DNA from 3 places in the Pseudarthrobacter xylosi genome. Region 2 is predicted to be linked to each of the others. Evidence: riboswitches for the same ligand, from Rfam matches in the RefSeq annotation. Region 2 holds a riboswitch; each other region holds the start of a gene.
What was found. A riboswitch is a leader RNA that binds a small molecule or an ion and turns the genes downstream of it on or off. The one in region 2 is predicted to bind cyclic di-AMP.
Positions count from the first base shown of each region.

Region 1: it holds a riboswitch for cyclic di-AMP, as region 2 does, so the genes downstream of both, ACZY1F_RS04315 (M23 family metallopeptidase) here and ACZY1F_RS21150 (aggregation-promoting factor C-terminal-like domain-containing protein) in region 2, are expected to answer to the same signal.
Region 3: it holds a riboswitch for cyclic di-AMP, as region 2 does, so the genes downstream of both, ACZY1F_RS20710 (NlpC/P60 family protein) here and ACZY1F_RS21150 (aggregation-promoting factor C-terminal-like domain-containing protein) in region 2, are expected to answer to the same signal.

Region 1 covers NZ_JBVAYT010000002.1:49,535-59,394, forward strand. The annotation lists gene ACZY1F_RS04280 (helicase-associated domain-containing protein) at 1-1,964, opposite strand, end outside; gene ACZY1F_RS04285 (hypothetical protein) at 1,975-2,208, opposite strand; gene ACZY1F_RS04290 (cold-shock protein) at 2,357-2,740, shown strand; gene ACZY1F_RS04295 (DUF3027 domain-containing protein) at 2,750-3,295, shown strand; gene ACZY1F_RS04300 (MFS transporter) at 3,340-4,674, shown strand; gene serC (phosphoserine transaminase) at 4,759-5,889, opposite strand; gene ACZY1F_RS04310 (iron-dependent transcriptional repressor DtxR) at 6,165-6,860, shown strand; cyclic di-AMP (ydaO/yuaA leader) riboswitch at 7,000-7,234, shown strand; gene ACZY1F_RS04315 (M23 family metallopeptidase) at 7,238-8,062, shown strand; cyclic di-AMP (ydaO/yuaA leader) riboswitch at 8,211-8,373, shown strand; gene ACZY1F_RS04320 (C40 family peptidase) at 8,444-9,115, shown strand; gene ACZY1F_RS04325 (NlpC/P60 family protein) at 9,249-9,860, shown strand, end outside.
Region 2 covers NZ_JBVAYT010000020.1:811-10,670, reverse strand. The annotation lists gene ACZY1F_RS21185 (TetR/AcrR family transcriptional regulator) at 1-521, shown strand, start outside; gene ACZY1F_RS21180 (EamA family transporter) at 1,095-2,123, opposite strand; gene ACZY1F_RS21175 (LysR family transcriptional regulator) at 2,196-3,122, shown strand; gene ACZY1F_RS21170 (SixA phosphatase family protein) at 3,100-3,627, opposite strand; gene ACZY1F_RS21165 (winged helix-turn-helix domain-containing protein) at 3,881-4,747, opposite strand; gene ACZY1F_RS21160 (response regulator transcription factor) at 5,354-6,094, shown strand; gene ACZY1F_RS21155 (sensor histidine kinase) at 6,102-7,655, shown strand; cyclic di-AMP (ydaO/yuaA leader) riboswitch at 7,756-7,908, shown strand; gene ACZY1F_RS21150 (aggregation-promoting factor C-terminal-like domain-containing protein) at 7,914-8,666, shown strand; gene ACZY1F_RS21145 (DUF1905 domain-containing protein) at 8,737-9,180, shown strand; gene ACZY1F_RS21140 (HAD-IA family hydrolase) at 9,161-9,860, opposite strand, start outside.
Region 3 covers NZ_JBVAYT010000016.1:483-10,342, reverse strand. The annotation lists gene ACZY1F_RS20750 (DUF2269 domain-containing protein) at 488-1,021, opposite strand; gene ACZY1F_RS20745 (hypothetical protein) at 1,018-1,188, opposite strand; gene ACZY1F_RS20740 (TetR/AcrR family transcriptional regulator) at 1,294-1,857, shown strand; gene ACZY1F_RS20735 (F510_1955 family glycosylhydrolase) at 1,961-2,848, opposite strand; gene ACZY1F_RS20730 (DUF305 domain-containing protein) at 2,931-3,560, opposite strand; gene ACZY1F_RS20725 (hypothetical protein) at 3,703-4,179, opposite strand; gene ACZY1F_RS20720 (heavy metal translocating P-type ATPase) at 4,261-6,408, opposite strand; gene ACZY1F_RS20715 (heavy-metal-associated domain-containing protein) at 6,475-6,804, opposite strand; cyclic di-AMP (ydaO/yuaA leader) riboswitch at 7,089-7,270, shown strand; gene ACZY1F_RS20710 (NlpC/P60 family protein) at 7,278-8,036, shown strand; gene ACZY1F_RS20705 (hypothetical protein) at 9,280-9,618, opposite strand.

The sequences.
Region 1 (9,860 bases), on a different contig from region 2:
CTGGACTCCGCCGCCAGTTCCAGCACTGTTGCCTCATCATCGCTTTGGATAAAGCTGGCGGCCGTTCCCACGCGGAGCCGGCCGTGCCGGGACGCGGTGTCCTCCACCAGGTATTCCAAGGGCTGGGGCACTGCCGTGGCCGAGTGCTCACGCAGGAACTCCAGCAGGCTCGACGCGTCATGACCGGCGTCCAACGCCCGGCGAACCGAGTTGGCGGAGAACCTGTAGATCGTGGCGGGTCCCTGCCCCTCGGCGTCGGCCATCACCAGCAGCTTTTCGGCCAGCTCCGGAGCCAGATAACCGGGGGCAACTGCGGTCAGGTCCGCCTGGAGCAGGACGTGGTTCAGTGCCGCAGGCAGATGCTCGCCGAGGATGTCCAAGGCTTCGTCCGGGTTGTCTTCGGCAATGGCGCTGCCCAGCTGGCTCAACGCGCCGGAGCCGATCAGTCCCAGCAGCTCCGCTTCCGCCAGCACACCCCTGATCAGGGAACTGAACCGGCGGGCCATCCGCGGCTGCGTCCATTCAGCCCGCTGGAGCACTGCCACGGCATCGAGGACCGGCGCCGTGCCGTCAGCAGCGGCAGCTTCCTGCGTGAGCTCCTCGAGAATTTCCAGGATCCGTTTCCTGACCACCGGGGCGTCCGGCCGCTGCGCTTCCGCTGAAAGGGCATTGACGGTATTTCCGGCCACGGCGCGGTGCGCGGCGGGAACGCCGCCGGGACCGGTAATGGGCTGACCCACGAGTGAAGGCACACGCTCGCTGGCGAGCCAGGCGTTGACCAGCCACAGCCACTGCTCCTGGCGGGGGAGGGACAGCCACTCCAGCGGCGGGGGCTGCACCCAGGAGGATGAGTCCACGTCAAGGCGCAACAGGCCGGAGAGGGCGCTGATCTCCAGCAGGAGGCCGGCCCGGTGCTGGTCGATGCGCAGTGTCTCGGCCAGCCGTTTCATTTCCCGGACGCCTACGCCGCCGCTGCGCAGTGTAGCCAGAGGCTGTTCGCGGACGGCGTGGAGGAGATCACCCACCAGCCGGAGGGTTTCAGCAATGGCGCCCAGCGCCGCGTTCCGACGAAGCGCGGCGGTGGTGCTGCCCAGCTCCGGAACCGGCGGGGAAAGGGAGAAGTCATTGATGATGGCACCGCCGCGAAGGGACAGCCCTACGCTGTGCGGCAGTTCCACGTGCGCGGCGTCCAAGGGGACCAGCAGGCCACGGGCCAGGAGCCAGTCCACAGGCCCGACGTCGGCGCCCTGGGTCGAGACCGAGGCTTTCCGTTGCGCCTGGGGGACGGCACCCATGGCCCAGTTACGGAATTTGGCGAGCAGCGCCGTCGTGCGTTCCGGGGCTCCGGCCAGTGCCTCTTTGAGTGCCTCGGGCGAGGACGTCCAGTGCTGCAGCGCCAGGGCTGCCTCCATGGGGGTGGTGGCGTTCTGGATGGAGACGCCGCTGCGGTGCAGCTCGGCAACGAGCTGGACCACCCGCTGGGCAAACGCGGGCTGAAGCCTGACCAGCTCGGTGTAGCTGCGCCCCAGCCCCGCAGGATAGATTCCCACCACGTCCTTGAGGCATCCCACCGGCAGGTAGTAGCGCTGCCGGTGGCCCGAAACCGCCGTTCCATGCGGCGGCTCGGCCCGGTGCACCAAAGCCAGTTCCTGGAGCGAGGCCAGGATGCGTTCCAGTGCCGCCACCGTGGATCCGGCAATGAGTTTCCGGAGGCCCGCCGCCGATGCGCTGTGTTCAGTGTCCGTGTTGGTGCACAGATGCAGGGTTTCCAGCACCTGCATCTGGGGCCTGTTCAACCGTTCGAGCGCACGCTGGACGCTGACCCGCGCACTTGCCCGGGCGGCCAGGGCTGAAAAGTCAGGAACCGCGGGGGACATAAGGTCCGGCCGCGCTGCGAAGAGCGCCCGCAACGAGTCATCGCTGCGTGCTTCCAGTTCTTTGCTGAGCGCGCGGATAAGGGACATCAGTCCAACGTTACCGCCCGCTGGACTTTCCTGCCCGGCGCCGGCCGGCCACGCTGTCCAGCACCAGGAAGAGCATTAGCAGGAACGCCGCAGGCAAGCCGTACAGGGCAGTGGCGGTGACCCAGGCCGGAGCAGTGGAGCCTGCGAAGGCCAGCGCCATGACTGCGCCCACCGCAACGAGGGAAAGCATGGCAACGACCGCTGCGCAGATCATCAGTGGGCGCCGGTATCGCGAGGGTGTCATGCAGGTAACGCTAACAGCCGGGCGACCGGTAACCTTGAGGAACAGACCAACACGGTCCGTTGCTGTCATACCCTGAACCCGCACATCAGTGCGGATGCGGTGACTGCAGGCCGTGTCAGAAGACGTCAGAACGAAGAAGGTTGATTACGTGCCTACCGGCAAGGTCAAGTGGTATGACAAGGAAAAAGGTTTCGGATTCCTCGCGGGCGAGGACGGCCAGGAAGTCTTCCTGCCCAAATCGTCGCTGCCCGAAGGCATCACGGAGCTGAAGGCAGGCACACGCGTTGAGTTCGGCGTTGCCGACGGACGCAAGGGTGCACAGGCCCTGGGCTTGCGCGTCCTGGACAAAACGCCGTCCATCGCCAAGGCCAAGCGGCCCAGCGCCCGGGACCTCGCGCCGCTTGTCCAGGACCTGGTCAGCGTGCTGGACAACCTCTCCGGAACCCTGTCCGCGGGCAAGTACCCGGAAGGCAACAAGGGCAAGGCCATCGCGGCTGCCCTGCGTAAGGTTGCCGACGAGCTGGACGTTTAGGTCTTGGCCATGAACGCGGAAGCTGAACAGCCGGACACCACGGCACCGGAGACGCTGGGCGCCAAAGCCGAAGCCAAGCGCCGTACCGGCGTGCCCGTGTGGCGGACAGGCAAGCCGGACGCCTTCCTCGCTGCTGCCGTTGGCGAGGCGAGGACAGCCATCGAAGGCATCACGGCAGCGTCGGACATCGGCGCGCACCTGGCTGCCAAAAGTGAGGGCGACCGCCTGGTCACCCACCTCTTCGAATCAAAAATGGCCGGTTACGACGGCTGGCAGTGGTATGCGGTCCTGACCAGGAACTCCCGCTCCAAGGTGGTCACGGTCAGCGAGCTTGGCCTCCTGCCGTCGGAGGATTCCATCCTTTCCCCGGAGTGGGTGCCGTGGGCCGAGCGTGTCCGCCCCGAGGATGCACAGGCGGCGGAGGAAGAGGAGCCGCGCGCTGCTGTTGCTTCCGCTTCGGAGCCGGACGCTTCGCCGGCCGAGGCTCACGCTCCCGGGTCCGAAGGCCAGGATGAAGAATCCGAAGACGACGAGCCTGCCGGCGAGGCTGACTAGCAGTTGAAAATGCGCGGGGTTGAGAACCAAGAAGGCCGGCACTGATGTCCACCTTCAAATCCCTGCACATCCTCAACTACCGGATCTGGTTCATCGGCGCGCTGGTTTCCAACATCGGAACCTGGATGCAGCGGACGGCCCAGGACTGGCTGGTGTTTGACCACCTCACCGATCACGACGCCGGAGCCATGGGCATCACCATGGCACTGCAGTTGGGGCCACAGCTTTTCCTGGCGCCCGTTGCCGGATTGGTCGCTGACCGGTACAGCCGCCGGCAGCTGCTGATCATGACGCAGTCAATGATGGCCCTCCTCAGCACCGGCCTGGGCATCCTGGTGGTGCTCGGCGCCGGCCAGCTGTGGCACGTCTATGGCTTTGCCCTGCTGCTGGGCATGGTCTCCGCGCTCGACGCCCCGGTCCGCCAGACCTTCGTTTCTGAACTCGTGCGGGACGACTACCTGCCCAACGCCGTAGCCCTGAACAGCGCCTCCTTCAACGTGGCCCGCATGATCGGGCCCGCTGTGGCAGGGATCCTGACGGTGGCTGTGGGCCCCGGCTGGGTTTTCCTGATCAATACGGCCACGTTCCTGGCCATGCTCCTGAGCCTGTGGAAGATCCCGACGGCGTCCTTACGGCAGCTTCCCCGGGCGGCCCCGGGCAAGGGCCGCATCAGGGAAGGGCTGCGCTACGTCCGGTTCCGGCCGGACATTCTGGTGGTCCTCGTCGCCGTGTTCATTGTGGGCACACTCGGGCTTAACTTCGTGCTGTTCATCGCCGCGATGGTGGGCACGGAATTCGGGCTGGACGCCAGCGCCTTCGGGCTCATGAACTCCATCATGGCCATCGGTTCCGTGGCGGGCGCGCTCCTCTCCGCCGGCCGCGGCAAACCCCGCCTGCGGATGATCTTCGGCGCGGCGGCTGCCTTTGGCGTGACGGCGGGGCTGGCCGCGCTTGCCCCGAACTACTTCTGGTTCGGCGTCGCGCTGGTGCCGGTGGGACTGTTCGCGATCACTATGATGACCAGCGCCAACGGCTACGTCCAGACCACCACCGATCCCGTCATGCGGGGCAGGGTCATGGCCCTGTACATGGCCATCTTTATGGGCGGTACCCCCATCGGCGCGCCGTTGGTGGGATGGGTGGCCAACGTCGCCGGCCCCCGGTGGTCGCTTTCGGTGGCGGCCGCCTCCGGGATCATCGCCGCCGTGATCGGAATGATCTGGATCATCCGCGCCCAGCAGCTCCGGCTCACCTTCAACCGGCGCGCCCGCGGCCTGAGGTACTTCGGCGTCGTGTCGCATCTGGGCGTCCAACAACCGGGGGACAACGCAGACGGCGCCGCCCGGGATGAAAACCCGGACGACGCCGTCGGACGCTGACACGCTCACGTCACCACAAAACAGCGCGAACGTACACTTGGGGCCCCGGTTCTTGGGCCCCAAGTGTACGTTCGCGCGGTAAAGCTACTTGCGCAGTTCGCCCACCACGAATTCGATGCTTGCCAGCAGTGCGGAGACGTCGGCCGGCTCGATGGCCACAAACGTGGCGATCCGGAGCTGGTTGCGGCCCAGCTTCCGGTACGGCTCGGTGTCCACGATTCCGTTGGCGCGCAGCACCTTGGCGATCGCGGCGGCGTCGATCGAGTCGTCGAAGTCGATGGTGGCGATGACGTTGGAACGGTCCTCCGCCTTGGCCACAAACGGGGTGGCGTACTCGGAGGCCTCCGCCCAGGCGTAGATCCGGCCAGCGGAGTCAGCGGTGCGGGCGGACGCGAAGTCCAGGCCGCCGTTGGAGTTCAGCCAATGCACCTGCGCGTCGAGGGTCACCAGGGTGGAGAGCGACGGCGTGTTGTAGGTCTGGTTCAGTTTGGAGTTGTCGATGGCGGTCTGGAGATCCAGGAAGTCCGGGATCCAGCGGCCGCTGGCCTTGATCCTCGCGGCGCGTTCCAGCGCGGCGGGGGAGAAGAGGCCCAGCCACAGCCCGCCGTCGGACGCGAAGTTCTTCTGCGGGGCGAAATAGTAGACATCGGCCTCGGAGACGTCCACGTCCAGGCCGCCGGCTGCTGAGGTGGCGTCCACCAGGACCAGGGAATCGGCGTCGGCGCCCGCAACGCGCTTGACCGGAGCCGCGACGCCGGTGGAGGTTTCGTTCTGCGGCCAGGCGTAGACATCCACGCCTGCCTCGGCGGCCGATACCGGGCGGGTGCCGGGCTCGGACTTGATGATGGAGGAGGCGTCCAGGAACGGGGCCTTGTTGGTGGCTGAGGCGAACTTGGAGCCGAACTCGCCGAAGGACAGGTGCTGGGCCTTCTTCTCCACCAGGCCGAAGCTGGCGACGTCCCAGAAAGCCGTGGAGCCGCCGACGCCGAGGACCACTTCGTAGCCTTCGGGGGCGCGGAAGAACTGGCTGAGGCCTTCGCGGACGGAGCCTACGAGGTTCTTGACGGGAGCCTGACGGTGGGAGGTCCCCAGGATGGTCTTGGACGCCGCTGAGAGCGCCTCGAGCTGCTCCGGCCGGACCTTGGACGGGCCTGCGCCGAACCGTCCATCCTTTGGCAGGAGGTCGGCAGGAATAGTGATGCTGGTTTCGCTCACGGGGGCTCCAATTTCGGCATGGACGTCGCTCACGTCCGGACGGTGGGGTGGCCGGTAGTCGGCAGTGACTGGATAAGGACCTCCTTTATTCTGCCTGAACCCTTGATTGGGCGGGAACTGGCGCCGTCATAGTCCGGCCAATGAGACCGTTTCTTCCTGCCCGTGATTATCCAGACAAATTCAAAATAGGCTAAGCTTTTTAGCGGACCTCGCCGCTGAGCGGGACGCGATACGGTGGGACAACGCAAGGTACTGCGCTCGAGGAGCTGAGCTGGATGACGGATCTGATCGATACTACGGAGATGTATCTTCGGACCATTTTGGAGCTTGAAGAAGAGAACATCGTTGCTCTTCGCGCACGCATCGCCGAACGGCTGCGGCATTCCGGCCCCACGGTGTCCCAAACCATCGGCCGGATGGAGCGCGACGGACTGGTAGTGGTCTCCGGAGACCGCCATCTGGAGCTGACCGAAGCCGGGCGGAAACGCGCCACGGAAGTGATGCGCAAGCACAGGCTGGCCGAACGGCTCCTTGCGGATGTGATTGGCCTGGACTGGGCCTACGTCCACGATGAAGCGTGCCGCTGGGAGCACGTGATGAGTGAACGCGTTGAGCAGCGCATCTACGAATTGCTCAACCACCCCACCGAGTCGCCCTACGGCAACCCCATCCCCGGGCTGGCCGCACTGGGCGGGCCGGCGTCCGCGCTGCCTGACGCCGCTGTGATTAATCTCCTGGATGCGATGCAGGGCTACGGGCCGGCGTCGAACGTGACGGTCAGCCGGTTGGCCGAGCCCATCCAGGTGGAACCTGAGCTGCTGGTCCAGCTGGACGAGGGCGGAATCAGGCCAGGTGCCTCGGTGTCCCTGGAACGCGTGGGGGAGTACATCTCCGTGCGGGTTCCGGGCATAGAAGGGGCGCTCGAGCTGCCCCCGGAAGTGGCATCGCACGTCTTCGTTTCCGTCCGCTGACGGGACGGCGGTCCCCCCGCGTGGGGCCGCGGGATAGCGCAATGACGACTCGTTCCGCAAAGATAACGGAATTGTTACTGTCCAACTTAATCACCTATAGTTGAAACTCAGCGTCGATACAAAAGCGTTACCTGATCCGAAGCCGAGCTCTGCCAGCGGATCAGGTGCACGAGTCACCAACTGGCAGAGGCGGGGGAACCACAACCGGCAGTCGCGAGACTGCCTTGGGGTGAAGTCCGTCAGCAGCAAGCCTCTTCCAGCGAAGGATCCTCACGGGATATCTCTGCGCCAAGTGCTTGTCACGGCGGACCGGGTCTTTGAACTCTCTGACCCGAATCCGACAGCTAACTTCGCAGGCTACCCAGAGAGGAACATTCTTGACCACGCAATACTCCAGGGGCCGCCGTCGCGCGGCGGGTCCCGCTTCGGCGCCCAGAGTGGCCGAGGATTTCACCGCGGAAAGGCCCCGCGACCCACAGCGGGAAGCACGCCGCCGCCGGGGACCCTTCCGGCAGATGACGGATTTCGCCGCTGCCAGTGGCCTCGGCCAGAAGGCCGGCATCGCCTTGGCAGCAACAGGCCTGGCTCTCACGGTGACGGTTCCCGTGACCGGCCCCGTGATGGCCACCCCGGCGCCCGGCCAGCCGGCGTCGTCCGTTTCCGCCGCCCCGCAGCCCGAAGTTACCGCCGAAGCCGCCGCCCAAATTGACTTCAGCCGCTCATCAGTGGTTACCCAGGGTGATCCCGACGGCAAGCTGAAGCAGCTGCTGAGCGCCCAGTCCGCGGGATCCATTACCCGCGCCGCCTCGGCCGGAAGCCTGGGCTCGCCGCTGGCCCAGCTGGTTACGGCCTCACCCTTCGGATTCCGGGTCAGCCCCATCACCGGCGGCACCGGCGACTTCCACCGTGGCCAGGATTACGTGGCACAGTGCGGAACCTCCGTCATGGCCGCTGCCAGCGGCACCGTGACCTTCGTCGGCTGGCACCAGTATGGTGGCGGCAACCGCGTGGTGGTGGATCATGGCAACGGCCTTGAAACCACGTACAACCACCTCTCGTCCGCCAGCGTCAAGGTAGGCCAGACGGTCAGCCGCGGCGACGTAATTGCCCTCAGTGGCACCACGGGCGCGTCCACGGGCTGCCACCTCCACTTCGAGGTCCAGATCAACGGCGAAGTCGTCGACCCCACCGGCTGGCTCTGACTCAAATGATGGCAAACTCTCGGATCGCAGCGACGTGCCGTGACCTGAATGTGACATTGGCCAGGAACTCCTGTAACGTCTAAAGCGCGTCAACTTTTCCGAAGTTGACGTTCTTGAGTGGATTGCCTAGCTCTGCCACCGCTCAAGGTCCGTTCGCATGACATCGTCTGGCAGGGGCGGGGGAACCAATTTTGGTCTTCGATTCTGAAGGCCTTGGGGTTAAGTCGCAAAGCTTCCACTGTGAAGCAGCGTGGCCGGGTGACTCCCATCCGAATCCGACAGCTCACCTCGTAGGCATTGGGAGAGGCTACCTTCGTGTCTTCACGCCATAATTCTGCGCGCCACCGCGCACAACCGGTTCGCACCAACCCCTTGGACTCCGTGTCCAAGGCAGTCAGTGCTAATGCCGGGACCGTAGGTCGCCAGGCTGCCGTTATCGCAGCTGCATCAGGTCTGATCCTGAGCATGGGGCTTCCGGCCAACGCCGCGGATACCACCGCCGGCGTTTCCGCCTCTACCGAGTCCGGTTCCGCGCAGACGGCACTCGCCGTAACTGCGGCGCCCACGGCTACCGTTTCCTTCGAGCGCCCCGTGATCAAGACCACGCCGGCACCGAAGGTTGAGACGGTTCGTGCGCAGTCCACGGCCTCCGAAACCGGGGCTCAGGGTGCTGCCGCAACCGAGGCCGCGGCCTCCAAGCTCGCTGACACTGTCTCCTCCGCTGCCGCTTCGGGTCTGGCAGCACTTGCCTACACCGGTATCGGCCACCCCTACGTTTGGGGCGGCACCACTCCCAATGGCTGGGACTGCTCAGGCTTTACGCAGTGGGTCTACGCCCAGGCCGGCATCAGCATTCCCCGCACCAATGCCTGGACAGCCATGCGGCCCACCGCCACACCGGCTCCCGGTGACCTGGTCATGCAGAATGGCGGCGCCCACGTTGGCATTTACGTCGGCAACGGCATGATGATCAGCGCACTTAACCCGTCACAGGGCACGCTGCTGCACTCCGTGGCCTCCACAGGCGGCGGATCCTTCTACACCATGAAGTAGAAGAACCGCACTTCGCTGGAAACTTTTCGCTAAATCCCCGTTCGGGGCGTGCCGGCGTACCCCCAAGATGCCGGCGCGTCCAAAGCCCTCGTGCTGCCCACGCGGTCCTGAGGAAAACGAAAGAGAGAAATTAATGACTACACGTGCAACTGTTGCACGGCACCGCGCCGAGGTCGCCAAGACCAACTCGCTGGCTGTCATTGCCAAGGCTGTCGGCGACAACGCCGGCGGCATGGGCCGTCAGGCCGCGGTTATCGCTGCCGCTTCCGGCCTTGTCCTGACCAGTGGTATCGCTGCGAACGCGGCAGACACCGGAGTGCAGCACGAAGGTGCTTCCGCTTCGAACCTTGAGGTTGAGGTTTCGGCCCCGGCCATTATTTCCGCTGCTTCCACCATTGCCATCTCCTACGAGAAGCCGGCCGTGACCACCACTCCGGCTCCGGTTGAGGCTCCCGAGCCGGTTGTTGAAGCTCCGGCTCCAGCTCCGGCCAAGGCCGCGGCCACTATCAAGGTAGCGTCGGCAACCCCTGCCGCTCCCTCGGCTCCCGTCGCTGCCAGCGGCAAGGGTGCTGCCATCCTGTCCGCTGCGTACGCGCAGCTCGGCGTCAGCCAGGACTGCACCATGCTGGTGACCAACGCCCTGGCCGCCGTGGGCATCAACTACCACGGCTGGCCCGCCGGCTACCTGTCCCTGGGTAAGACCGTGAGCGCCGCCGAGGCCCAGCCCGGCGACCTGATCTACTAC
Region 2 (9,860 bases):
GGGGCGCAGCTGGTGTCACGGTGGACGAGATCGCCGCGGCAGCGGGCGTCTCCAAGGGCACTGTCTACTACAACTTCGGCAGCAAATCGGATCTGATCGCACAGCTGCTGCGGCACGGCGTGGACATCCTGAAGGCACGCCTGCTGAGCGAGGCCGGGCAACCAGGGGCCGATCCGCTGCTGGCCATGGAGGCCATGATCGGCCAGGCCATGGATTTTATGGCCGATTACCCGTCCTTCGCCCGCTTGTGGGTGAGCGAAAACTGGCGGACTCCCAGCGAATGGCGGGACACGTTCGCGGTGCTCCGGTCTGAACTCCTGGCGGTGATCGGCGCGGCCATAGAGAACGTGGCTGCCGCGTATCAGGTGGACGAAACGATCTCGCGGGGCAGCTTGGAGACGGCGATCTTTGGCGCCTGCTTCGTGGTGGGGCTGGACCGGCAGACCTACAATCCCGAACGCACCCGTGACCAAAGCGTTGCAGCAATCATGGCAATCATGCGCGGCTATGTTGTGAAGTAGCGGGATGATTGAACACATGCGCCACATGGGTAACAGCGGAAAGTTTGCCGTGATCGCGGCTGTCGCCGCCTTGGGCATGCTGGTGCTCACCGCCATCACCCTGGAAGAGGCCGTGATGGTCACGTTCCTGGGCCTGGTTGCGCTGGCCTACGTGGCGGCTGTAGCGGAGGTGCTGGCACGCGGGCGCCGCTTGGTGCTGGTTGCCACCGCCGCGGGATCCAGCTTATCCATTGCCTTTTCCCTGGCCTTTGTCAGCACCTGGGAGCTGGCCTTCGCCGAGCAGTCGTCGTTCTTCGGCACACCGCTCCCCACGGGGGATCCGGACAACTATTTTTACTGGGGTGCGGCCTCAGCAGTTGCCACACTAGCGGTCCTCTTCCTTGGCGCTGCCTGGCCCAGGGGAACGCGTCCGGGAACTGCGAAACGGAAGCCGTCGCCGGCCAAGCGGCGGTCCGCGTCCGGCGTAGGCCGTCCTGCTGCGAGGTACCCAGCATCTCGGACCGCGGCCGCCAGAGGCGCCGCAACCAGAGGCGCCGCAACCAGTGGCGCGGCACCCCGGGGTACCGCAACAGCTCAGCGCGAGTCAGGGCTCCGAGCGCCAGCACGGATGCCTGCCTCGGCAGGCAAGCGACCGTCGTCGTCCGCCTCCCCGGTCCGCAAGCCGGCACCCAAACCGGGCACCAAGACGGGTGCCAAACCGGCGTCACGCCGCTGACCCAGCCGTGGACCGCGCCGGCCACGGCCAGCGAGTACCGCTGTCGCCACCCCGCACAGGAGGAGCAGCCCGCCAGCCAGTTCGGCCGGCGTCGGGACTTCCCCCAATGCCAGCCAGGCAGCGCTCATGCCCACCACGGGGACCAGTAGGGTGAAGGGCACCACGGCCGACGACGGGTAGCTGGCCAAGAGCCGGTTCCAGATTCCGTACCCCACCAGCGATGCGAAAATCGCCGTGTACAGCACGCTCAGGATCGTGGCTGGCTGGAGGTCTGCCAATGTGCCGAACACCGCTTCCGGGCCGTCCACCAGCAGCGACAGTCCGGCGAGGGGAAGGGGCACCACTGCGCCGGACCAGACCACCAATCCCAGCCCGGAGGCGGCCTTGGCCTGACGCGCAATGACGTTACCGGCAGCCCAGGACAGCGCGGCTCCCAGAACGATGATGAGCGGCAGCAGCGGGGCCACGGCACTGCGGCCGACGGCCACCACGGCCAGGCCCGCAACGCCAAGAACGACGCCGGCCAGTTGGCTCCGGCTTGGCCGCTCGCGCAGTACACCGGCAGCCAGGAGGACGGTAAGCAGCACCTGCGCCTGGAGGACCAGGGAGGCGAGGCCTGCCGGCATGCCTAGCGCCATGGCCAGGTAGAGGAGGCCGAACTGGCCCGCGCTCATAAAGACGCCGACGCCGATGATCGCCTGCCAGCTGACGTCCGGCTTCCTGATAAAGAAGATCCAGGGGAAGACCACCAGGAGGAACCGCATGGCCACAAAAAGGAGCGGGGGAACCTCTCTGCCATTTGCATGCAGGCCGAAGTCGATGGCCACGAAGTTCAGGCCCCAGAGTACGGCGACCAGGGTGGCGAGGAGGGAGTGTCGGAGGTTCACGGTCCCACTCTTACAGAAGGCCAGATGAAGCACCAGCGTTGAATTCTGCGGCTAATCATGTACGTTTGCTTCATGATTGAGATCGGTTCGCTCCGGGCGCTGGCGGCAATCGAACAACACGGTTCGGTTATAGCGGCATCGGAGGTGATGGGCTTCAGCCCGTCTGCCGTCTCCCAACAGATCAAGAAGCTGGAAAAGCAGACCGGGTTCCCCGTCCTGGAGCGCCGCGGCCGCGGGGTGCTGCTGACTGAGCGGGGGCTCACCCTGGCAGCCTACGGCCGGCGCATCATGTCGGAGCTCGAGGAACTGGAATCCACCTTGTTGGCGGATCCGGCCAAACCTACCGGGCACCTCAAGGTTGTTTCCTTTTCCACCGCGTGCCGTGGCCTCCTGGGGCCAGTGCTGGGACGGCTGGCTTCTTCGGAAGCGGACCTGGACATCAGCGTGCTGGCCGAGGACCCTCGGGAAGCCGTGGCGCGGGTGGCCAACGGGGAGGCGGACCTCGGTGTGGTCCACAACTGGAACTCCGTCCCGCTGGTCATACCGGAGCACATGACGCTCGACTGGCTGTGCGAGGACGTTGCTGACGTCCTGGTGCACCGCGACCATCCGCTGGCCGGGCGCAGCCAGGTGGAACCGGCCGACCTCGTGGACGAACGGTGGATCAGCACGCCGCACGGCGCCATCTGCAACGAGGCGCTGCTGCGGATCTTCGCCGATCTAGGCCGGGTGCCGGACATCAGGGTCTACGATCCTGACTTCGCTACCCACATCGCCCTGGTGGAGCAGGGAGTCGTTGTGGCGCTGGTCCCCCGCCTCGGCCGGCCCGCACTGCCTGAAGACGTCGTGTGCCTGCCCGTGATCAACCCCACGCAGGTCAGGCAGGTGGGCATCGTGTACCGCCGGACCATGGCGGCCAGCCCCGGTATCCAGCACGTCGCCGGGCTGCTGCGCGAGGTCGCCGGAACGCGCGGGGTCAGTGGGCTCGCGGGACCTTGAACTTGGTCAGCCTGGCATCCTGCCCGTCCAGCTCGGCCCAGGGTTTTTCCGTTTCCAGCACCGTGAGTGCGCTGGTGGGGTAGCGCGTGGCGGCGTCCATGTAGGCGTCGTGGTTCGAGTCGCGTGAGGCAAGGTGCATGGCGAGGTCCTGGACGCCAGGCATGTGTGAGATGAGCATCAGGGTGGTGACGGTGTCAGGCACGTGGTTGACCACGGCGAGCATCCGCAGTGCAGAGGCGGCGTAGAGGCCGTCCTCAAGCTTCGGCGTCGGGGCCTTATCCCCCAGCTCGGAGCACACCCAGGTGCAGGTCTGGCGGGTGCGCAGCGCACTGGAACACAGGATGAAGTCCGGGAGGATGCCGTGCTTGACCAGCCACTTGCCGGCCAGGGGCGCCTCGCGGTGCCCCCGCTCCTCCAGCGGCCGCTCATGATCCGCCACACCGCCGGGCCAGTCGGCCTTGGCATGCCGCATGATCACCAGGCGTTTGATGTGGTGGTCGCTCATCCCCCAAGCCTAGCGCCCGTAACCTTCAGCCAGGGCGGCCGCTTCCGCTTTCGCGCGACGATCCCTCTGCGCCTGCGCTCGTACCTCACGCAACAACGGCGCTTTCGGGATATCCCGCTGCGCTGCAGCGTCCTTTCCAGCAACTTCCGCTTGAGGCGCCCGGCTCGTGGGTTCGTCTGCGGGGATGGCGTCCCGTGAAAGCTAAAGCGACCGCACCTCAGGGGTACGGCCGCTTTGGTGCGTCGCTGAAGGACTAGATCGAGTATTCCGGAGCAGCCCAGACAATAACTTCGGGGTGCTCGTAGAAGCGGTAGCCCTGGCCGCGGACGGTGCGGACGGTGTTGGCGAGGCGGCCCAGCTTCGAGCGGAGGCGGCGGATGTGGACGTCGATGGTGCGCTCGTTGGGGACTTCCTCGGCGTTGCGCCACAGGCCCTCGAGCAGCTCATCGCGGCCCACGGTGCGGGTACCGTTTTCGACCAGGTAGTTCAGGAGTTCGAATTCCTTGAAGGTCAGGTTCAGGGATTCGCCGTCAAGGTGGACTTCGCGGCGGGCAAGGTCGATCAGGACACCGGACGGGCGCGGATCCTGGGGCTGCTGCAGCCGGGCAGTCTCCGTGCGCTTCTGTGCGTTCACGGTGGGGTCACCAAAGGTGGAACGGACGACGTCGAGCGCGGAACCGGGGGTGCCGGCCGGGGCCACGGCCACCGCAGCGTAGCTTTCGGCACCGGTCACGAGTGACTGAGCGTAAGCGCGGATTTCCTGGGCAAGCTTGGCAATGGAGGTTCCGGCGGCCGCTGCGGTTTCCTCGTCGATGCCCATGTAGAGGACAAATCCACGGGCTACGGTGTCGTTGGCGACGGGCCGCACGGCGTTTGGCCCCGCGATAACCGGGGTGGGCGCGGTGAGCGGCGCGGCTTCGGCAGGCTGGACAGCACGGAGCTGGCCGTAGGAGTTGGGGTTGTAGCCCTGGGGCGCGTAGCCGGGGGCGGGAAAGCTGGCGCCTGGGGCTGCCGGGGCGAATGCCGGTCGAGCGCCGAAGCCTTGGCGGAGACCGGAAGCCTGGCCCGCCTTGCCTGCGTTACGGACGGAGATGTGGACGTATCCGGATGCAACTGACATGAATGCTTACCTCAATGTGAATGGCCGTCATCGCGGCTCGAATGCTGATTTCCCCGCAATGAGATCTGGGGAGGGCGCCCTACGCTGGGCTGGGGGCGAATGCCTAGGAACTCCGTGGGGTCTGAAGGTCAGGCGTGCATTCGACAACAGCGCATGTCGGCAGCAGCGGATGTGCTGGGCCAATATTCTGCGGCTGCAGGTGCTGTTGAGTTCTTGTTCACAATTCAAAGTGTGCAACGTAACAATAAGAACTTGCAAGTAACAATGGGTGCGTTGTTCCGCATAGTGAGACAGAATGCGGATTTGTGTGATAGATCACCATTCGGAAATGACGACAAATCGTAAGTTGTTGTCCGCTGAGGGTGTTCATAGGGCCCTGATCAACGAATAATCTTCGCTTATTCGTGGCGTTAAGCCCATTAGATTCACCGTGCCATGACTCGCCGAAATTGCTTGTGGCCTTTGGCCACCTGTCCAACGGAAAAGACGGCGGCCCGGCGCAAGCTCGGCATCCCGCCCGCCCACCCAGCTCGCTAGGCTGGCATTCACAGCGTGCGCACAGGAACCCCATAGCGCGGGCTAACCGAATGATCGGAGAGTTGTCCCATGGCCACTTCGCATTCCATGACCAACAACCTTCCGCAGCTGGCCCACCCGGACGGCTCCCCCATCCGCGCCCTGGTGGTAGACGACGAACCCAGCCTTTCCGAACTTATGAGCATGGGGCTGCGCATGGCCGGCTGGTCCGTTGCCGTCGCTTCGGATGGCCCGGAGGCCGTCAAGCTCGCCAAGGAGTTCCGCCCGGACGTCCTGGTGCTGGACGTGATGCTGCCAGGGTTCGACGGCGTTGAGCTGCTGGGCAGGATCCGCGCCTTCGCGCCGGAGGTACCTGCGCTGTTCCTGACTGCCAAGGACGCCGTTCAGGACAGGATCCTGGGCCTCGCGGCCGGCGGGGACGATTACGTGACCAAGCCGTTCAGCATGGAGGAGGTCCTGCTGCGCCTGCACCGCCTGGTCCAGCGCTCCGGCGTTGCCGCGATGGACACAGCGGAACTGGTGGTGGGCGATCTTGTCCTCAACATCGACACCCGCGAAGTGACCCGCGCGGGCGACGACCTTCAGCTAACGGCCACCCAGTTCGAGCTGCTCCGGTACCTTATGGAGAACCCCAAACGGGTGATCAGCAAGGCCCAGATCCTGGACCGCGTCTGGAACTACGACTTCGGCGGCCAGGCCAACATTGTGGAGCTCTACATCTCCTACCTGCGCAAGAAAGTGGATGCCGTGCACCCGCCCATGATCCATACCGTGCGGGGCGCCGGCTACGTCATCAAGCCGGCCGAGTAGCTGCTCCATGTCCTCGCCGCGAGCAACCCCAGCACCAGCCCGGAGCTGGCTGAAACCGGATACCTGGCATCTGCGTACGCGCCTGATCCTGTTGGCCATGGCCCTCCTGGTGGCCATCTGCGGCGCCGTGGGACTGTTCAGCTATGCCTCCATGGACTCCTTCCTCACCGGCCAGCTGGATGACCAGCTGAGCCAGGCCGCCAAGCGCTCGAACGATCCGGGCCGCCAGCCCTTGGGAGGATTCAACGGCAGGCCGGACCCGCTTGATTCCCGCGGGCAGAGCGTAGGAACGCTGAATGCGCGGATCCTGAACGGCCAGATCAACAGTGGCGGCTTCCTGGACTCGGGCATCACACGCCTGCCCCTCGACGCCGCAGACAAGCAGACCCTGCTGGCACTGGCGCGGAACGGCGTCCCTGCGAACCGCTCGCTGTCCAACGGGGATTACCGGATTGTGGCCGTGGAAACCGGCTACGGCGATGTCCTCGTCACGGGCCTTCCGCTGGCCGCCAAGGAAAGCACCCTGGCATCGCTGGTATGGACGTTTGTATTCGTTTCCCTTGGCGGCCTGGCGCTGATCGGGCTGGCAGGAACCGTGCTCATCCGGCGCACCATGAAACCGTTGGAGCAGCTTTCCGAGGTGGCAACCCGGGTGGCCCGGCTCCCGCTGGATGCCGGCGAGGTGGCACTCGCGGTGCGCGTCCCGCCGTCGAACTCCAACCCCGGAACCGAAGTGGGCAGCGTAGGACACGCCCTCAACCTGATGCTGGACAACGTGGCCAGTGCCCTCGAGGCGCGGCAGCGGAGCGAGACCAAGGTGCGGCAGTTCGTTGCCGACGCTTCCCATGAACTGCGCACCCCGCTGACCGCCATCCGCGGGTATACGGAGCTGATGCGGATGACCGAGGACTTCACGCCGGACGGGCGGAAGTCCCTGGCCCGCGTCCAGAGCCAGTCCGAACGTATGACCACCCTGGTGGAGGATCTGCTGCTACTGGCCCGGCTCGATGAGGGACAGCCCCTTAAGCTCAGCGAAGTTGATCTCACCCAACTCGTGATCGAAACCGTCAGTGACGAGAAAGTCATAGCCCCGGACCACCGCTGGCGCCTTGAACTGCCCGACGAACCGCTTGCCGTCAACGGTGATGCCTCCCAACTGCGTCAGGTGCTGGTCAACCTGCTCTCCAACGCGCGCAAACACACGCCGCCCGGGACCACCGTGGTCACCGCTGTCACGAAGTCTGCAGATGGGGGCTCTGCAGTGACCGTAACGGACGACGGCGGCGGCATCCCTGCGGAGTTCGTGGACCACGTTTTCTCCCGGTTTGCCCGCGCAGACGCGGCCCGCAAGGGAACGGCACCGGCCGTGGGCGCCGGGGCATCGGAGGGCACCAGCGGCCTGGGCCTGTCCATTGTCCAGTCCATCATGGAGGCCCACGGCGGGAGCGTGGCAGTGGCCTCGCGGGCCGGGCGGACAGAGTTCACCTTACTTTTTCCTGCTGGCGCCATGGTGCACCTAACCGAAGCCCGAGCGCAGCAAGGCGACACACCGTCTTCGTGATTCCTGTTACCAAAATGTGACTTAAGCGTCCAGCTCCTGTAGCGTCGAACAAGTGCGGATCCCGTTTGGGCCGCATATCCGGATGACGCCAAGCTCTGCCACTTCCCGGATTCCGTCTTCAGAGGCAGAGGCGGGGGACCCACCGTCCCGGGCACCAAGTGCCCTTTGGGGTTAAGCCAACACGTGATTGTGCCGTGTGGCCGGATGCCCTCATCCGAACCCGACAGCTAACTCCGCAGGTGTGAGAGGCGATCCATCATGTCTGAATTCAAGGTAGAAACACGCCCGCAGGGCGATACAAAGTCCGCCAGCCACCGCAAGCAGACCCGTATCGGTGCAGCTATGTCCCCACTGTCCAAGGCGGCCCGGATTCCCTCCGTGGGCCAGCGCGCCGCGGCATTGGCGACGGCGTGCGCCCTGCTGGTCGGAGTCACCGCCGCGGCACACGCTTCCGAGTCCGCTTCACTTGCGGCCAGCGTGGACCAGGCCGCCGAAGACGCCAGCGCCCAGTCGAAGCTGAGCATCCAAGCAGCCGAGATTCAGGCTCCGGCCACCCCAGAGGCTGCGCCGGCCGAGATCAACGTCGCGCCCCAGGCTGCCGAACCGGCGCCTGCGCAGGCCCCCGCCCCGGAGGTCGCTCCGGAGGCTGCACCGGCGCCGGCACCGGCTCCCGAACCTGTACCCGCTCCCGTTGTGGCCGTCAACGATCCCGCAGGAGCCCAGGCCTACGCCGCCGGGCAGCTGGCGACCTACGGCTGGTCCGCTGACCAGATGCAGTGCCTGCAGACGCTGTGGACCAAGGAATCCGAATGGACCACCACGGCCACCAATGCCAGCAGCGGCGCATACGGAATCGTCCAGTCATTGCCCGCTGAGAAGATGGCCAGCTCCGGCGGGGACTACCTCACCAACTACCGCACGCAGATCAACTGGGGCTTGAACTACATCCAGGAGCGCTACCAGTCACCGTGCGGCGCGCTGAACTTCCACCTGTCGCACAACTGGTACTAGGAGGCCGACTCCGCCTTACCCGGACTCCCCTGCGCCTGATTCCCGGCGCCAGGGCTGCCATACTTGGGCCATGAAAATCACCACCACCATCCTGGGCAGCGGCAACAAGGCGGGAATCGAAGTTCCCGAGGAGGTCATCTCGGCTCTCGGCGCGGGCAAGCGTCCGCCGGTGGTGGTGACCATCAACGGCAAGAGCTACCGGAGCAGCATTGCGGTCATGGGCGGACAGAACCTGATCGGGGTGAGCACCGCCAACCGGGAATTCACCGGAGTTGCCGCCGGCGACACCATCGAGGTGGACGTGGAACTGGACACCCAGCCGCGCATCATCGAGGTCCCCGACGATCTGGCCGCAGCCCTGGCTGCCGAACCCGAAGCGCAGGCTTTTTACGCCACGCTGAACTACAGCACGCAGCGCCGGTACGTGGAGCCAATCGGAGATGCCAAGTCGGACGAAACCCGGGCCAGGCGGATCACGAAGATGGTCGCCGACCTCAAAGCCGGAAAGAAATGATCGGCCGTCCCCCGGCGTTCCGTTCCACGGAGACAGTCACTCCACGGTAGTCCGGGATGTGGAGCACTCCTGCCGGCAATACGCCCGTATTGGGACCCACGGCCACCGTGCGGATCCCCGCGGCAACCCCTGCCGCAATTCCGGCGGGTGCATCCTCGAACACCACGGCGTCCTCCGGCTGCACGCCCAGCAGTCCGGCTGCCTTCAGATACCCTTCCGGGTCCGGTTTGCCCTGCGTGACCAGTTCCGCCGTCACGGCCTTGGCTGGCATGGCGAGTCCCGCGGCGTCCATGCGGATGTCCGCGAGGGTCCTGTCCGCTGAGGTCACCAGCGCCACTGCCTCGGCCGGGAGGCTGCGAAGCAGCTCGGCAGCCCCCGGCAACGCGACAATACCGGCAGTCCGCACCCGTTCCATGGCACCGAGTTCGGCAGTGAGCGCCACAACGTCGGCTCCGGCCGGCGCGAAGCGTCGGACGGTATCCGCAGCCTGGATGCCGTGCGAAGTGCGCAGGATCTCGGCGATGTCCAGGCCGTACCGGGCAGCGAATTCTCCCCATACCTCTTCGACCACTGCCGTGGAGTCCACCAAGGTGCCGTCCATATCGAAAAGGACGGCACGGCAGGTCAGCGATCGTGTGGCTGCAGGCGTCCGTGTGGCGGCTTGTGTCGGGGTGGCGGCT
Region 3 (9,860 bases), on a different contig from region 2:
CAGGGCAACCTGACAGCGTCAGGCAAGTGACCGCCATGGGAGAAGCAGAAAGGGTTAGATCTGCCCGCAACCTGGTGCCCCGGAGCCAGCCGCTCCGAAGTGTCACCGTACCTAGAAACCTAGTTGAGCCAGACACAAGTACACATGCGTAGCAGGTACTCGAGTTTTTTCAGCGCGCTACTTGCTGAAAATATCCGTCCAGGGCGCCCGTAGCTCAGGAGCCCTTTGCAGCCGGCGTACCAGCTAGGTGGCCTCCCACCGGATGTTGTACTCCCCGTCGGTGTCCCACTCAACCAACACCTGAGTGACCGTATAGGAGATGGCATTCCCGGTCTCTCCAGCGCATGCTCCCAGCCCAAGGTCGTGAGTAGGAGGGATACGACACCGAATCCGAGGTGGACTGTTACGCCGGACTGCAGCTCGCGGGCCATCACCGTGTCCCAAGAAAAGGAGCACGTGGTCCCCCGGGGCCGCAGGTGGTGCTGAACTAGTCCTGGCGGAGGGCTGCTGGTTGTCTTGCGGCGCGGTCCTGCCCGTAGCGGGTGAGGCCCCGTGGCTTGTAGACGGAAAGTACCGTCACGATCAGCAGCGCGGCCAAGGCGGCACCGGCGTCGGCGACGAGTTGGATGCGAATGCCCGTCATATCAGCCGCAGCAAGATCGGTGGAGGAGGCAATTGTGGCCATCTGGGTGACCGGTTGCAGGTGGAGTAGCAGCAGGGCGGCGGCCACCGTGGTGATCAGCAGTTTGATCAGCACCCAGTAATGCCGGAAGAGACCCCATGGAGTGCTCAGTGCCTGGACAATGCCCGACAGCAGGGCAGCCAGACTGAGCGGGAAGATGACAGTCCAGCCAACCAGGCTCATTCCAATATATGAGGCGCGTACCAGCTGGCTGTCGACGGAGCTCAGGCCGGCGATGGCCAGGACAAGAAATGTTGCAACAGCGCCGAGCCAGCCCACAGAACAGGCCACGTGGACCAGCAGTGTGGCCTTGCGCAGGGCCGGCGGCATTACTTTCACGGAGTGTGGTTCACCATTCCGCCGCCGCTCAGGTGCACGACGGCGACAACTACAACGATCAGGGCCGCAGCGGCAAGGAAGCCCAGCACCCACCGCGGCGTTTTGTGCCGGGGCGCCGGTCCGCGTTGTTCGCCTGAAGGGGCCTTGGATGCAGGATGTTCTGTCATAACTTTCCTCGCTTCTGGTGGGCAGGGTGAACACCCCATTTTATAAGACAGTATGTATTGGTTGCGTCACTATGTCGAATGTGCGTCGTGTTGTATTCTGCGGTTATGCCGAAGCTGTGGAACGAGACCATCGAGACGCACCGCGACGCCGTGCGTGGGGCGATCCTGGACGCCACGGCGCAGCTCGTAGCAGCGGACGGCGTTGGCGGGGTGACGATGTCCGGGATCGCACAGCGCGCCGGTATCGGCAGGGCGACACTGTACAAGTATTTTCCGGACGTCGAGACTATTCTCCTGGCCTGGCATGAGCGCCAGATCCAGGCTCATCTGCGACACCTGGACGAGGTCCGGCAGCAGACTGAGGAACCTGGGCGGCAGCTTCAGGCAGTGCTGGAAGCCTATGCCTTCCTCAGCAGTGCCGGGCATGGATCACCCGATACTGTCCGGCTCCACCGCGGCGCGCATGTCGGTTTGGCGCAACAGCATCTGAACGGATTCCTGGCGGATCTGGTTCGCCAGGGCGCCGGGGCGGGGGAGTTCCGGCAGGACGTCGCGCCGGAAGAACTTGCCGCCTTTTGCCTCCACGCCCTTGAAGCGGCGGCCACACTGACGTCCCGGGAGGCGGTGCTCCGGCTGGTCATGGTGACCATGGCCGGATTGCGGCGATAGCCTCGCGGTCTTGGGGACGGGGCGGGATCCTAGGGGAACCCGCCCCGCAGCGCAGCCGGAGTGTCAGCCGAGTGAGGTGAGGAGTTCGTTCGGTGTCCGTCAGTTAGACGGCGTCGGCGGGCCGGAACGTCGCCCCGCCGTCAGTGGAAACAACCAACCCGGTAGGGGTTGCAGCCCACAACCAGGGTTTGCCTGCCGCCCCTTCTACAGCGGCTACCGCCTGGACCTGTCCGTCGATCCGGCCGACGCGGGACCATGTAGTTCCGGCATCTGCTGAATAGTGGACCGAACCGTCCGGTTCAATACCGAAGGTTTCGGTGCTGCTGTCAAATGTCACGAACTGGACAATGGGGGCCGTGGTGTTCAGTTGCCAAGTTTTCCCGCCGTCGGTGGAGCGCTGAAGCCCGTCCTTAGTGGTGGCCAGAACGGTGTCACCTTCCGGGGTGCCAGCCAGGACGGCGGGAACGAACCCGGCGGTGGCCGCTGACCAGGATTTCCCGTCGGGACTGGTCCAAAGCGCCCCGTCGTAGGCGACTATTCCAGACTTGACTGCCGTGAGGGCATGGAAGTCCGATACGCGCTGGCGTGAAAGCTGCTCCCACGTCTTACCGCCGTCCGCAGATTTGATCAGGCCCATGGGGTTGGGCAGATTCGAGCCGGGGCCAGGGTGCCCGGAGGCGTAAAAGACGTCCTGGTCAGCGGCGGCGGTGAAGCCCATCAGGTCGTTGGTGTCCCCGATTTTGGTGGCCGGGGATTTGGTGACGTCGAAGAGACCGTCATGGGTGGCCAGTAAGACCTGGTCGGTTTCGCGGTTCACGCTCAGGCCGTGAACGTGTGAACTGGGAAGACCGGAGGCGGCAGTGGAAGGTGCGGTGCCGGCGTTCGGAGTGTTGGTTGATGAGTTGGGGCTGCAGGCGGACAAGGTGAATAAGAGGGTTGCTGCGGCGATGGCGGCTGCGGGCCGGGGACGGGTCAAAGAGTGCAGGGGCACGGAAAAACTCCAATGGTGGACCGGAAATGTTTGTGGGGAGGCGCCGGCCCCGGGGGAGGGGCCGGCGCTGCTGGTGTGCTGGCTAGAGGGTGGCTAGCAGGTCTTTCATTTCCTGGATTTCGGTTTCCTGTGAGCTGACGATGTCTTTACTGAGCTGGACCGCTTCGGCGTTCTTTCCGTCGGTGGTTTCGGTCTTGGCCATCATGACGGCGCCTTGGTGGTGGGCGATCATCTGGGTGAGGAAGAGCTTGGCCGCTTCGGTGCCCTGTGCGGACTCGAGTTTGGCCATGTCGTCCTCGCCCATCATCCCGGACATGCTGTGGCCCGAAGGCATATTAGTGGGCATCATCGTGGGCTGGCCCCAGCTTTCAAGCCAGCCGGTCATCTTCTCGATCTCTGGTCCCTGGGCCGCTTTGATCTTGGTGGCCAGATCTGTCACAGCGGCCGGGAGGCCTTCTTTTTTGAGCATGGTGTCACTCATGGTCACGGCCTGGGCGTGGTGCGGGATCATCATCTGCGCGAACATGGTGTCCGCGTCGTTGAACTGAGCCGAAGCAGGAGGGGCTGAGCTTGATGCCATGCCGGAGCTGCCGTGGTTCATGCCGGGCATGCTGCTTCCGTCCGAACTTCCGGTTCCTGAACCGGCGGAGCATCCGGCGAGGGCGATTGCTGCGGCGACGGCGGCAGTGGAAATGGTCAGGGTCTTTTTCATTTAAATCAGGGTCCTCAAAGTATCAGCGGCGCCTGGGCGCCTTGGTGGTGCGTGTAGTGTGGGCCGCCCCCGGAGGGCGGCCTGTTTCGTTGCGTGCCCATGCTGCGACTGTGCGCAGGATACGGGGCGCAGCAGTGCTCGTTTACGTGCGGCTGATACTGAGGTCACCGGGTGAGGGGCCGTCCGGTGAGAAGGAATAGTTCGTGCCCGCTGCAGTCGCGCGGCCGAGGTCAGGCACCGAGTAGGCGGCTGCTCCCGACAAGGAGGCCGCGAGGGAGGTATTCCCTGGCGCCAGCACGCAGGAAGCGTCCATGGCCGACATCTTGGGGCAGCCTCCGGAAGTGGAGCAAGAGGAAGGCGAGTCATTTACCGGTTCGGCGGCTATGGCCGCGTCCGGCGACAGTTCAGTCCCGTGGCTGGCGTGGCCGGGCGGGGTGCTGTGCGTCTGGCCCATGACCGTGTCCGCAGTTGCGCCGGGCATGTTGTGGGCGCCAGCCATGTTGTGGGCCCCGGTCATGATGTGCATGCCGAAGATTCCGGCGATGATGGCCAGGGTCATGGTCAGAAGGCCTGCACGGAGGAGGAAAGCGGTGACGGGGCCGCGGGATACTGCGGTCACAACTTTTCCTCCTTTCCGTGCCGGCTTGGTGGTCTTAAGGCTACCGGCTGTGGGCTTTAGGGCCGGTCAGCGCCATAGGGTTCAACGTACTTGGGAGGGGTTCAGTTTCATCCTCCGCAGCAGTTGGGCGTTCAGGGCCACCACAATCGTGGATATCGACATCAGCACCGCCCCGGCGGCTGGGGACAGAACTACCCCGGCGAACGCCAGGACGCCGGCGGCCAGGGGGACGGCGAGGACGTTGTAGCCGGTGGCCCAGATGAGGTTTTGCCACATCTTGCGGTAGCTGGCGCGGGACAGGTCCACCATGGACAGGACGGCGCGTGGATCGTTTCCGGCCAGTACTACACCTGCCGATTCCATGGCGACGTCGGTGCCGGCGCCGATGGCGATGCCCACCTCTGCGCGGGCCAGTGCCGGGGAGTCGTTCACCCCGTCGCCGACCATGGCGACCTTCATCCCACGGGCCTGGAGTTCGGCGACCTTCTTGTCCTTGTCTGCCGGAAGTACTTCAGCGAAGACCTCATCGATCTTCAGGTCTTCAGCGACTGCCTGGGCGACCTGGCGGGCGTCGCCGGTGATCATGGCCACCTTGACGCCCCGGTTCTGCAATGCTGCCACCGCTTGGCGGGATTCGGGCCGGATGCTGTCTTCGAGGCTGACCGCTCCCAGAACCTGATCCCCGTCGATGACGTGCAGCACCGCGGCTCCCCGGCCCATCCAGGTCTCGGTGGATTGCGCCAACGCGTCGGGTTCGGTGAGGCCGAGTTCGCGCAGCAGCGCCGGGCCGCCGACATGGACGGTGCGGCCATCGACGGTGGCGCGGACACCCCGTCCCGTCAGTGAACTGAAGTCCGTTGCTTGCGGGAACCTCAGGTTCCGCTCCCGCGCTGCCCGGACGATGGCCCGGGCTACGGGATGCTCACTGTCGGACTCCACCGCGGCCGCGAGGGCCAGCACCGCATCAGCTTCCTCACCGGGCACCGTCGCGATGTCCTTCAGATCAGGCTCACCAGTAGTCAACGTGCCGGTCTTGTCGAACAGGACCACGTCGATGGTGCGCATGCGTTCCAAGGCCATCCGGTTCTTGATCAGCACCCCTGCCCGGGCTGCCTGCTCGGTGGAGATGGCGATGACCAGCGGAATGGCCAGCCCCAGCGCGTGCGGGCAGGCGATGACCAATACCGTGACGGTGCGGGTGACAGCCTCCGGGACGCTGCCGAGCAGCGACCAGACGATGAAAGTGATGACGCCGGCGCCAGCGGCGAAGTAGAACAGGAAGGCCGCCGCCCGGTCGGCCAGGGCCTGTGCTTTAGAGGAGGACGCCTGGGCTTCGGCGACCAGCCGCTGGATCCCTGCCAGCGCCGTGTTCTCACCGACGGCGGTGACCTGGACCCGGACGCTGCTATCGGTGGCGACGGTCCCGGCCACAACAGTGTCACCGGGGCTGCGGAGAACGGTTTTGGATTCGCCGGTGATCATCGACTCGTCGAACTCGGCCTGGCCGTCCACGACCGTTCCGTCCGCTGGCATCCTGGCGCCGGGGCGGACCAGGACGTTGTCGCCTTCGCGGAGGGCAGAGACCGGAACAGTTTCCGTGCCGGCGTCGGTGATGCGTTCAGCCTCGTCGGGAAGGAGCGCGGCGAGAGCATCCAGAGCGCCCTGGGCAGAGCCGAGGGCCCGCATTTCGATCCAGTGGCCCAGCAGCATGATCGCTACCAGCAGTGCCAGTTCCCACCAGAAATCCAGGTCGAGCCCGCCGATGCCCAGGGTGGTGACCCAGGACGCGGCGGACGCGACGGTGATGGCCATCGCGATCAGCAGCATCATCCCCGGCTGCCGGTTCTTTAGTTCCTGCCATCCGCCCTTGAGGAACGGCTGGCCGCCGTACAGGAAGATGACGGTGCCCAGGACGGGCGGGATCCAGGTCGAGCCGGGGAACATCGGGGCCATGTAGCCGAGGATGTGCCCGACCATGGGGCTGAAGTAGACGACGGGGACGGACAGGGCCAGGGTCAGCCAGAACCTGTTTTTGAACATAGCGGTGCTGTGCCCGGCGTGCTGTCCGTGGCTGTGAACCGCATGGTCATCCTGCCCGCTGTGGACCTCGTGGTGGCTGTGTGGGTGTTCGGTGACTGTGGTGACCGACGCAGGGGAAGTGTTGTTTTGTTCGGGCGGGGGCGTGGGTTCGCTTGGATGTCCACCGTGATGCTGGGTGTGATCTTCCATGGGTTTTCTTTCGAGAGGAGATTGCGCTTTTTCCGGGCAGTGGCTGCCAGGGGAGGCGTGAAGAGGTCAGTGGCTGGTTAGGGCGTAGCCGGCGGAGGTGACAGCCTCACGCACAGCGGCACTATCGGCCTTACCTCCGACGATAAGACGGGAACGGCCGCCGGGAACGAGATCAACAGAGGCGGGTTCCACACCGTCAAGGGCGGAGACGGCCTTCTCAACAGTCTGGACGCAATGCCCGCAGGTCAAGCCTTCAACAGCGAACTCGACGCCGCTGGCGCCGGCGGCCGTGGCGGGTGCGGAGGAGGCTTCGGTTGAGCAGCAGCTGCAACCCGCGGCGGAGGAGGCGAGGGGCAGTTCGGTCCGGTTTTCAGTTCCACACATGTCAGTTTCCATTCTGGGACGATGGATCAAGGGGCGCTGGGGTTGAACGGCTGTGAAGGCGGCGCCAATCGCGCCTGCCGGGACATACCACTTCACTGACAACACTCCAAAATATACCCCCAGGGGGTATCAGTGTCAAGGGTGGCGGCCCGCTTCGCGGAACATCACCCCCACTGCAATTGCTCACGCACGGCGAAGGAAAGCGAAACACCGTTATGCAAATGTGACATCGACTTGGGTTTTCCCGTAGGGTCGGGCGCGTGCCGGTTATCCGAATGCGGCACTCCTGAGCTGATTGCCTAACTCTGCCGCCGCCTCGGGATCCGTTCGCAAATTCGTCCGGCAGAGACGGGGAAACCAATTGTGGCCTGCTTCGAGCAGGCCTTGGGGTGAAGCCGCACCTCCAGCTTGCGCTGGAACTGCGGCCGGGTGTCTCCCATCCGAATCCGACAGCTAACCTCGCAGGCAGTGGGAGAGGCCCTTTCATGCCCATTCGCAAAGCTCACGGCCGCCGCTGCGCGGTCCCCGTCCAAACCAGTGCTCTTGCGGTCCTGTCCAAATCCGTCGCTGACAATGCTGGCGGTGTGGGCCGCCAGGCCGCCGTCATCGCAGCAGCTTCCGGCCTCGTCCTGACCAGCGGCATTGCCGCGCAGGCAGCGGACGCCCCGGCCCAGCGCGATGCGGAGTCGACCTCAAACCTTGAACTCGCCAGCCAGGCACAGGCCCCGCTTAGCGCAGATTCCACGGTCCAGATTTCCTTCGAGCGTCCTGCCGTTGAGACCACGCCGGCGCCTGTCGTGGAAGCACCCAAACCTGTGGCCGTTGAGGCCGCCCCGGCAGCCGTCGCGAAGGCTGCTGCGCCGGCCAAGGCTCAAATCACAGTCACCCCCGCTGCTGCCGCGCCGGTGGTCGCCCCGGCAACAGGTGGAGTCAACGCCGCGATGGTTTCCTCCGCCTACGCCCAGATCGGCATGATCCAGGACTGCACACGATTGGTGGAAAACGCCCTGGGTGCTGCCGGTATCCCCGTTGGGGACCTCGGTCCGATGCAGTTCATGAACTACGGCACCGTTGTCACCGATCCCCAGCCCGGTGACATGGTGATGCAACCTGGCCACGTAGGAATTTACGTCGGCAACGGTCAAGTGCTTAGCTCCGGGCTGAACGGCAAGAACGAAACCGCAGTCCACCCCCTGACATGGATGACATCCAAGGGCGCCGTCACCTTCGTGCGCGCAGGCTAGTCGGACCACTGAAGGCCGGCGATTCAATGCCTGGGGGCAATGAATCACCGGCCTTTTGAATGCCTGGCAAGCTCTGTCGCTCTGCCTGGCTCAACCCGACGCGGTGGCGGGCTTGGCCCTGACATGCTGGTGGTGGGCCTACCACCTAGTGCAGGTCACTGTTTTTCCGTCCACCGTTCGTGGGCGGACTGGCGACTGATGCCGACGGCGCGGCCGATATCAGCCCACGAAGCCCTAGCCGTCACTGACCAGAGGGTGTTTTCACGCCTCAATGGTGAAGGAGGCGGACGGAGAGTGGCGGATGGCTGGACAGTCCTTTGGCTGGGTGGGACAAGACATGAACGCAGCGAATCCAAGGATCCGGCGGGCGACTACCATGCCCTCCGCTGGATGGCCTCATAGTCGCCTCTTGGCGTGGTCATGTCCGTGTCTGCCGAACAGGTCATGAGATGGGTGCACGTAGCGTCACTGCAAGATGGCCTACTTTGTTGGGTGGGCCTCCCGGCGAGTACATGCTTCGCCCTGGCAGACGGCGTCACACACAAGTTAGGACGGGGCGAACCCGTCCGGATTCCTAGCGCACGGAGGAACCGCGCTCCAAAAGTGGGTAGCGCGGTTGGCGTTCGGCGTGTGCAGAAGAGTCATTTCGGGGGTGTGCACAATGTGCACACTATTGCCGTCGGACTGGGTCGTACAGGGGTCGGATCGGGCCGGATTCCGCATGTTTCCGTGAGTTCCCAGTGTTTGCAGGGGCTGGAATGCAGTTCGAGTCCCACCTCGGGCACGACGTTTTCCCTCGTCAGAGGCGATTTTGCTTTGGCGTGTTGACAAAGCTTGTGGTCGCGTCGCTCTGACGGCTGGTGTGCGGGCTGTGGCCTGGTCGCCGCGGGGCCTGTTCAGGTGTGTGGGCTGACGGGTTCAAGACCCTGGCTGGTGGGCCTTCCGCCTGCTGCGAGCTTTGGCTATGCGGTTTCCTCGTTCCGGTTCTGTCGGGTTGGCCCTGGTTGGCCTACACCTCTTCATGGTTCTGGGCTGCGGGTACGACATGACGTAGCCGCTTTAGCTGGACGTCCCTCTTGGAAAGCTGCTTCTGGACGTTTGATCGGCAGTAGGTACCGTGTTTGTCCGGCCAAAAAGGGTGTTGACACTGTCAACACCCAAGTCATATGTATTCGTCTGCCCGTGGCGACTAGCTTTTGGGTCTGGCGCATGCCTTCATTGGCAGCGTCACAGGCTCGTTCAGCTATGGTTGGTGTCTGCGCCCGGCCAGAGCGGGGGAGGGGCGGCCTGAGAGCGTGGGGCTGATGCGTTCTGTGCTGGTGAACCAGGAGAGCAGCTGCGGATCGATGGCGCCGATGACAGTTCGCATGTTGACCAGTTGGGCTCGGACGTTGCTGTTGATGATGGGCTCCAGGTGGGCGACCCGGTTCCGGAGGTGGTAGACGCCCTCAACGGCCCGTTCGAGTTCGCGTGGTGTTCTGCGCAGGTGCGGAAATGCTTTGTGGAGTGCTTCGTCCCAGAGGCGTTGTTTGCCGGCATCGTGGCGCCCAGGCAGGATGAAGCGCCAGGTTCCCAGGGACATCGCGGCAAGGATGTCTGCGTGGATGGGGTCTCGTTGGCCCTGTGGTCTGCGTGTGGTCGATTTAAGTGCCCTACGCCTGGCATCGGGGATGTCGCGGCCGGCAATGCGGAGCAGTAGGGCGCTTGGGTCGATGAGCCAGTCCGGTGAATGGAAATTGTCAGTAGCCGGATCCGGCTGGAACGCGTTCCAGATGCAGAGTTGTTCGTCCAAAGCGTTGCGGAGGACGACTTCGAAAACGTGCA